Regions from separate parts of the Streptomyces sp. NPDC005963 genome, predicted to be linked through region 2. Evidence: riboswitches for the same ligand, from Rfam matches in the RefSeq annotation. Region 2 holds a riboswitch; the other holds the start of a gene.
What was found. A riboswitch is a leader RNA that binds a small molecule or an ion and turns the genes downstream of it on or off. The one in region 2 is predicted to bind cobalamin.
Positions count from the first base shown of each region.

Region 1: linked by a shared signal. The riboswitch ahead of ABZ348_RS01985 ((2Fe-2S) ferredoxin domain-containing protein) and the one ahead of metE (5-methyltetrahydropteroyltriglutamate--homocysteine S-methyltransferase) in region 2 are both predicted to bind cobalamin.

Region 1 is NZ_JBEXVD010000001.1:476,853-481,039, forward strand. It holds gene ABZ348_RS01975 (iron ABC transporter permease) at 1-655, opposite strand, end outside; gene ABZ348_RS01980 (ABC transporter substrate-binding protein) at 760-1,746, opposite strand; gene ABZ348_RS01985 ((2Fe-2S) ferredoxin domain-containing protein) at 1,804-2,193, opposite strand; cobalamin riboswitch at 2,254-2,378, opposite strand; gene ABZ348_RS01990 (dihydrofolate reductase family protein) at 2,633-3,217, shown strand; gene ABZ348_RS01995 (substrate-binding domain-containing protein) at 3,524-4,187, opposite strand, start outside.
Region 2 is NZ_JBEXVD010000014.1:54,927-59,113, forward strand. It holds gene ABZ348_RS19805 (hypothetical protein) at 1-309, opposite strand, end outside; gene ABZ348_RS19810 (WGR domain-containing protein) at 411-1,850, opposite strand; cobalamin riboswitch at 2,036-2,263, shown strand; gene metE (5-methyltetrahydropteroyltriglutamate--homocysteine S-methyltransferase) at 2,433-4,187, shown strand, end outside.

The DNA.
Region 1 (4,187 bases), on a different contig from region 2:
TCAGCGGGCGGGTCACCCCGAGCAGCACCGCCGTACCGGCGAGCACCACCACGGCAGGTAGCCACACCATCGGCCAGGTCGTGCCCGCCAGGCCGCCGAGCATCCACCGCAGAGCCGACTGGGTCTTGTGCGGGTCGTTGGAGGTGACGATCAGGAAACTCGCCAGCGCGGAGAGCACCTCCGCCGTCGCGACCCCCGCCAGCACCAGCCGGATCGTGGTCATCCGACCGCCCGACCTGGCCAGGAAGTACACCGCGACCAGCGCCGCGAGTGCCCCGGCGAAGGCCGCCACCGGCAGGGTCACAAACCCGAACACGGTGATGTTGAGGACCAGTACCGACACCGCGCCGACCGATGCGCCCGATGAGACTCCCAGCAGCATCGGATCGGCCAGCGGATTGCGGACGAGCGCTTGGAGCGCCATGCCGGAGACGGCGAGGCCCGCGCCGACCACCCCGGCCAGCAGCACCCGGGGCAGCCGTACGTCCAGCACGATCGTCTCGCGGACCGGGGTCCAGGTGACCTCGGCGAGTCCAGGATGCACGTGGTGCAGAACGATCGCCCAGACCTGCCCGGCCGGGACCTTGATGGATCCGACCGCGATCCCTGCGGTCGCCGCGAGGACCACCAGGGCAGCCAGCACGGCGAGCACCAGCCCGTACGGTGGCCGGCCCCGGCCGCCCGCCGCGGCGGTGCCCGGCCCGGGAGCCTCGGCGACGGTGTCGAGGACAACGTTTCCCGAGGCCCGGGGGGCGCCCGTCACTGGAAACGGTCCGGGTGCAGCTGACGGGCCAGCGACTCCACGCCCGCCGGTACCCGCACCCCGAGCACGGTCGACGACAACGGGAGCACGGCGAACCGCTTGTTCTTGATGGCGGGCACGTCCTGGAGCGCCGGGTGTGACAACAGGAACTTCTTCTTGGCCGCCAGGGGTTGGTCCCCGTAGTCATAGATCACGACGACCTCGGGGGCGCGTTCGGCGACCTGCTCGAACGAGACGTCGCCGAACTGCTTGTCCAGATCGGCGAAGACGTTTACCCCGCCCGCCTCCTTGATCATCTCGTTGCCGACGCCCGCACCGCCCGCGGTGAACGCCGTCTTGTCGCCGCTGTCGTACACGAACACCTTGAGCGCATCGACCGCGCCGAGCTTCTTGTCGACCGTGCCGAGCGTCGCTTCGGCCTTCTTGACCTCGCGCTCCGCCCGCTCCGGAACCCCGAATATCTTCCCGATGCCGCGGAGTTCCTCGCCAATCATCGCCATCGTCACCGGCCCTGACGGGCACTCCTCCACATTGAGGTGGGAGTCGACGCCCGCTTTGGCGAGCGCGGCCCGGCTGCGGCCCTCCTTCTCGTCGAAGGTGCTCGCGAACCCGGCGTAGGCGAAGTCCGGTTCGGCGTTGAGCAGTACCTCGAAGGAGGGGTACTCCTTCGAGAGCACTTTGATCCCCTCGTAGGCTTCCTGGTACTCGGGGAGGATCTTGTCGTCGAGATAGGCGGTGCCCACCATCGACTTCTCCAGACCGAGGGCCAGCAGCACTTCCGTTGCGTGCTGGTTCAGCGTCACCGCGCGCTGCGGCGGACGCTCGTAGGTCGTCTTCACCCCGCAGTTGGTCACGGTGACGGGGAAGCCCTCGGCTGCGGATCCCGAGGCGGCCGGATCGTCCCGGTCGGTCGATGTGCCGCCACCGCAGCCCGCCACCAGGAAGGCAGCAGCGGCCAGCAGGGACAGGGAGCGTCTTGCCATGATGTGGTCGGTCCTCTCACCGCGGACGCCTGATGCGCCGCGGTCGGTTGGAAGGGTTCAGCGAGGGTCGGCGGAGGACGCTCCACGGACCCGCCGTGGCGGATCGAAGGCGTACAGACCGAGGATCTCCGGCAGCGGGGCCACTCCGGGGCCGCCCGCCCGTACCCAGTCGACGATGTCGTCGGTCGCGGCTGAGTCGTTGACGAGGCCGAGCCAGACAGGACGGGCACCGGCGGCACGTCCCGCGGCGGAGGGCTGGACGACGACCACATTCGCCTGGTCGCAGACGTCCAGACACTCGGAGATCCGTACCGGCAGGTCCCGGCTCAGCACGGCGACCTGCGCCGCGTGATCGACACCGGTCACCTTTGCGCTGCCGCAGCAGCAGTCCCGGCACACGACGACCCGGCACGGCACCGGAGTCCCGGAACGTTGCCCTTCGGGCATCCCGACTCACCCTCCCCTCTGGGGAGATCCGCCCCAGTTCTGTCGAGGAGGCGACCGCGTGAGTCTCCTGGCTCTCGGGTCAAGGCTCGCCCCGGCCTTCCCACCCGCGTAGGGGCAGTGGTCTGTTCGGGGTCCGCTCGCCGATCACAGTGGCGGGACCGCACCGGATTCACACCGGTTTCCTCGATCCGCCGTCGCCTTTCGGCGTCATCATGACAGACCGCGCCGCCGGATCGTATGCCTGGGCCGCAGTTGAAGCGGAGGTCACACGGCGAAGACGCCCGCCGGGTGGCGGAATCCACTGCTCGACGGCGCGCCGCCCCCTGATCCTTCCCGGATCAGGTGGTGGATCCGGGAAGGATGTGCGCGGCGATGAGTCTCGGCATGGAGTCGGGTCCGTACCAGCGAGTCCCATCGAACAGCACTCAAGGAGAGCACGATGACGGTCACCTACACATTCGACGTCTTCTCCAGCCTGGACGGCTTCGGGTCCTACAGCGGTGGGGACTGGGGCGGCTACTGGGGCAAGCAGGGACCCGAGCTCCTCGACCACCGCCTCGCCCAGTACGGCCCGGAGCAGCGGATGGTCCTCGGGGCCAACACCTACCGGGAGTTCGTGGAGCTGCTGGGCCCGGGCGCCGAGGGCTCCGGTGGGGGTGACCCGTGGGTCACGCGGATGCGGAGCCTGCCGATGACGGTGGTGTCGACGACGCTGGTAGAACCCCTCGACTGGCCGGGGGGCGCGAACGTCGTGCGCGGCGATGCCGTCGACGTCGTTGCCCGGCTCAAGGAGGAGTCCGCGGTACCGTTGCGCTCACACGGCAGCCTGTCGATGAACCGGGCGCTGCTGGCCTCCGGGCTGGTCGACCGCGTACAGCTGACGATCTTCCCGGTCATCACCGGTCAGACGGGTTCCGCCCCCGTCTTCCAGGGGGCTGCCGACTTCGACCTTGAGCTGATCGAGCACAGGACGCTCGACCGCCACATCCAAGAACTCGTCTATCGGCCCACTCCCCACGTCTGATGTGCTTGCCCATCAGATCTCCTCCACGCCCCCGGCTCGCCCCACTGCTCCCATGGGGAGGGCGGCGACGCCCTGAGAGGAAGCCGTGTGGGCTCAATCCCGTGGAGCGGTCTCTCTGTTGAGCTTCTGTCAGACCCCCGTGTCATGGTGTCCATGAACGCCGGCCAGTGTGTCCACCTCGGTATCGACCACAGCCGCGAAGCTGTTGAAGGAGTGCGCACCCATGCCCGGAACCGACGCCATCCGCACCTCTCTGGCAGCCGTCGCAGTCCACGGTCATCGGGCCGGCCCCGGCTAACCGATCTTCTAGCCCGCGGCCGAGTGCATGCCTCTGGCGCGGGCGATCTTCGTCGACGCGTCGGAGCCGAGGAAGTCGAGGACGTCCCGGGCCAGGCCCGGTTGGGCGGAGGTGGCCAGTACGGCCCCGCTGAACGTCGAGCTGATCGCGGTGTCGCCCGGCAGCGGTCCGATGACGACGACGTCCGGCAGGTCCATCAGCTCGCTGTGCTGTTGGAAGGCCAGGTCGGCCCGGCCCGACGACAGCAGACTGCCCGCGGGAACGCCCGGCGGTGCTTGGACGAGCCGGTCATGGAGCACTCCGGTGAGGTTCAGACGGGTGATCAGATCGACGAGCGCCGTGCCGCTGGGGCCGGTGGAGTAGGCGATCCTCTGCGCGCTCAGCAGGGCGGCCCGCAGGTCGGCTTCCGACTCCAATGACGGAACCGATGCTGTCTTCGGCACGGCGGCGACGACCTGGGAGACCCACAGCGGACGGACCGTACCGCCGAGGAGGAAACCCTCCGCTTCCAACTGGGCCAGCGCTGCATGGGCGAGCACGAGCAGGTCCGCCCCGGCGCCCCCGCGCACCCTGCGGGCGATCTCGATCCCGCCCGCGGATGCGAAGTGCACCGGGATCCTGTGGTCGAGTCGGATGCGTTCGGAAAGCTCGGTCACCACCGGCCGCGTCGCC
Region 2 (4,187 bases):
GGCTTCGGCGCGCGAGAGGGACGAGTCGCGGACGGCCTCCATGCCCCTCTTGGTGATCGAGCGTATCTGGGCGTCCGGCAGTCCCATCAGTTCGGCCATCCACGGGGTTCGGGCGGACAGCCGCTTCCATGCGACGAGTGCTCCGATGTCGACCTTTCCCAGGCTTCCGGTGTCCTCGGCGCGCTGCGCCACCTCCCACAGGACCTCGTCGTAGGCGGGCGAGACCGCGGCCTGATAGGCCCTGTGGGCGTCGAGGAGGGCGGGCCAGACACGGCTGGCGTCGGCAGCGGTCACCGAGGTCGATTCCATGACTCTGTTTATCAGTCAATCGCTTGCCGTGACCGCAGTCCTTGGAAGCCCGCCGTCGGTGCGCGCACGCAGGGGCGGAGCCGCCCGCCGCCCATCGTGGCTCAGATCAACCGGCGTATCTCACCGCGCACCCGGTAGAAGCCGCCGGATGCGGGATGCAGGGCGTCCACCACGTAGCGCGCACCCGCTTCCCTGATGCCGCGGGGGAATTGCACGTTCCACGAGGGGTCGAAGCCTTCGGAGACCACGTGCACACGCATGCGGCCCGACTCCTGAATGCACTGCACCACAACGCCGCCGGCCGGTGCCACCGTCACCGTGGCGACCGCGGTGGGCGAGGCCGCCGGGGTGTAGGTGGGCAGGGCCTCGGCGGACTTGACGTCCCGGGCGACGGGAACCGTGCCCTGTTGTGCTGCTGCGATCGCCGCGTCGGTGGCGTCGACACAGACGAGGGAACCATCGGTGGTGACCATGTAGAGGCGCCCGTCGAGGTACTGCATGGAAAGCGCCGAACCGCCTCCCGTGCCCAGCTTCCACAGCCGGTTGCCCTCGGCGTCGAAGCAGTACACCGACGAGGAGGAGTCGCCGGCGAAGACGTAGGTGCCACCGGGTGCCGTGGCGCAGGAGTACACGGAGGCATCGCAGCGATAGGTCGCCTCGATCGCGCCGTTCTTCTTGGAGAGCCGCTGGACCACGTTGCGGCTGGTGCCGGCGTACACCGAGTCCTGTTCCTGCCAGCCGAACAGGACGGATCCGGTTGTCGGGGTGTGCCACAGTTCGCCGTTGCCGTGGGGTGCGTAGGCCGTCACGCCCTTGCCGTGGCCGTGGTAGACGCCCTGGTCGTCGGCACGGACCATCCAGCCGTAGGGGCCGGAGGACGTGCGCGACCACTGGTACTCGTCCTCGTGGTCGATCACGTTCAATCCGCCCCGCGCGTCGGAGACGTTGAGCACGCCCTCACGGATGTCCAGCCAGAAGATGTCGACGTCGGCGGCGATGTCGTAGGCGCCGAACGGAACCTTGGACGACAGGTCGTACACCGTGCCGTTGTCACAGCCTGCATAGATCCAGAAGTCGTCGGCGACCAGGCACTTGACACCGTCCGGAAGGGAGTACTTGGCGAGCACCTCGCCGCTGTGACTGACCGTGTACACCTCGCCCGACTGGTTGCCCACCCAGCAGCGCTCTTCGTCGATGTGGATGCCGAAGGCAGCTGACCCCGTGCGGAAGCGCCAGAGCACCGGGGCGACCGAACGGGCGGTGGAGGGGGCCGAGGTGACCTGGCGGCGGGTCACAGCGCGGGCCGCCCGCTCGCCCTGGACGGCGGGCGCATACCCCTTGCGGACCTTCTCGCCCACCTTCTTGGCCGCCGCCGCCCGGGCCTTGTCCACCGTGGGGAACGTGGAGACCTGGGACTGCCCCTGCGCACCGATGCGTCCGTAGCGCACGGAGACGACCGTGTCGTCCACGGTCACCTCGTAGAACTTGTGCGCCCCTTCGCCGTCCTGGGACAGCTCCAGATACGTCGTGGTACGAGACACAGCAGACTCCTCCCCTGGGTGGAACCGGCGATCTGGTCCGCCGGTTCCCACTGCTGACGACAGTAAGGGGCACCACTGACAACGACGCACTCGGCCGGCCCGAGCCGGGCGACGGACGCGCGGTGGGGCGAGCCCTCGCACATTCCGGAATGTGAACAGCGGTATCCGCACACGTGCGGTGCCTCTAGTCTGAGGGGGCAACTGGTTCGCCCTGTCCGCCAGATGGGTGCGTCGCAAGAGGGAACCCGGTGGGAATCCGGGACTGCCCCGCAGCGGTGAGTGGGAACGACCGCCGTCATGAGCACTGGGTCCATCCGGGCCTGGGAAGCGACGGCCAGTAGGTGTGTGCCCCTTTGACAGGGTGGCGTACGCGCCCGCGAGTCCGAAGACCTGCCCGTTGCCCGCGCACGCCCATCGTGCGCGGACGGCAGTTCCGGTGACCTTCGAGGGCGGGTCGGCGTGCGGATCGATCGGATCACCCGCGGGCCCGTCCCGCAGTGATCGGACCGGTCGGCCAGCCCTGCACGCTTCCTCTCCGATCATCGGGACATGTCGCACGACATGCTCGCGAAGGAGAGTTCTGTGACATCGAAGTCCGCAGTCGCGGCAACACGGGCCACCGTGTACGGCTATCCCCGACAGGGGCAGGGCCGGGAGTTGAAGAAGGCCGTCGAGGGTTACTGGAAGGGTCGCGTCAGTGCTGACGCCCTCCACCGGACGGCGGCGGACCTGCGGCGCACCCACTGGCAGCAGTTGGTCGACGCCGGCATCCATGAGGTGCCCACCGGGGACTTCTCGTACTACGACCACGTTTTGGACACCAGCGTCATGGTCGGCGCCGTGCCCGAACGCCACCGCACGGCCGTGGCCGCCCATCGGCTGGACGGGTACTTCGCCATGGCCCGCGGCACCCAGGACGTGGCGCCGCTGGAGATGACCAAGTGGTTCGACACCAACTACCACTACCTGGTGCCGGAACTCGCTCCGGACACCGTCTTCACCGCCGACTCCTCCCACCAGGTCACCCAGGTCCAGGAGGCACTGACCCTCGGGCACCGGCCGCGGCCCGTGCTGGTCGGCCCGGTCACCTATCTGTTGCTCGCCAAGGCCGCTCCGGGCGTGGCGCAGGACTTCGACCCACTGACCCTGCTGGAACAACTGCTGCCGGTCTACGCGGATGTGCTCGCCGATCTGCGGGCCGCGGGCGCCGCATGGGTACAGCTCGACGAGCCGGCCCTGGTGCAGGACCGGACCGGGGACGAGTTGAGCGCCGCCGCACGTGCCTACCAGGTGCTCGGCACCCTCACCGATCGACCGAAACTCCTCGTCGCGTCCTACTTCGACCGGCTCGGCGAGGCGCTGCCGGTGCTGGCCAAGTCGCCGGTGGAGGGTCTCGCGATCGACTTCACCGAGTCCGCCGCCGAGAACCTCCGTGACATCGCCGCCGTCGGGGGGTTGTCCGGCAAGCGGCTGGTCGCCGGAGTCGTCAACGGTCGCAACGTCTGGATCAACGATCTGGAGAAGTCGCTGGCGACCCTGGGCACGCTCCTGGGGCTTGCCGATCACGTCGACGTCGCGGCCTCCTGCTCGTTGCTGCACGTCCCTCTCGATGCAGCCGCGGAGCAGGAGATCGACCCGCGGATCGCCCCCTGGCTCGCGTTCGCCCGGCAGAAGACGAACGAGTTGGCCACCTTGGCCTGGGGGCTCACCGAGGGCACGGAAGCCATCGCCGTGGAGCTCTCGGCCAATCGAGAGGCCCTCCGGGCCCGGGCTGCATCTACAGTCGCCCGGAATCCGACCGTGCGCGCCCGCACCGCGGCGGTCACCGACACCGACAGCCGGCGGACCCGACCGTACGCAGAACGCACCGTGGCACAACGCGAACTGTTGGGCCTGCCGCTGCTCCCCACCACCACCATCGGCTCGTTTCCCCAGACGAACGAGTTGCGCACCGCCCGGGCCGACCTGCGCGCGGGGCGCATCGACGTCGACGGGTACGAGGAGCGCATCCGTCGGGAGATCCACGAGGTGATCGGCTTCCAGGAACGGGCGGGGATCGACGTCCTCGTCCACGGGGAGCCCGAGCGCAACGACATGGTGCAGTTCTTCGCCGAGCACCTGACGGGCTACGTCGCAACGCAACACGGTTGGGTGCAGTCGTACGGCACCCGGTATGTGCGTCCGCCGATCCTCGCCGGGGACGTCTCGCGGGACGAGCCCATGACGGTGCGGTGGACGGCCTACGCCCAGTCGCTGACCGAGCGTCCGGTGAAGGGGATGCTCACCGGGCCGGTCACCATGTTGGCCTGGTCGTTCGTGCGGGATGACCAGCCGCTT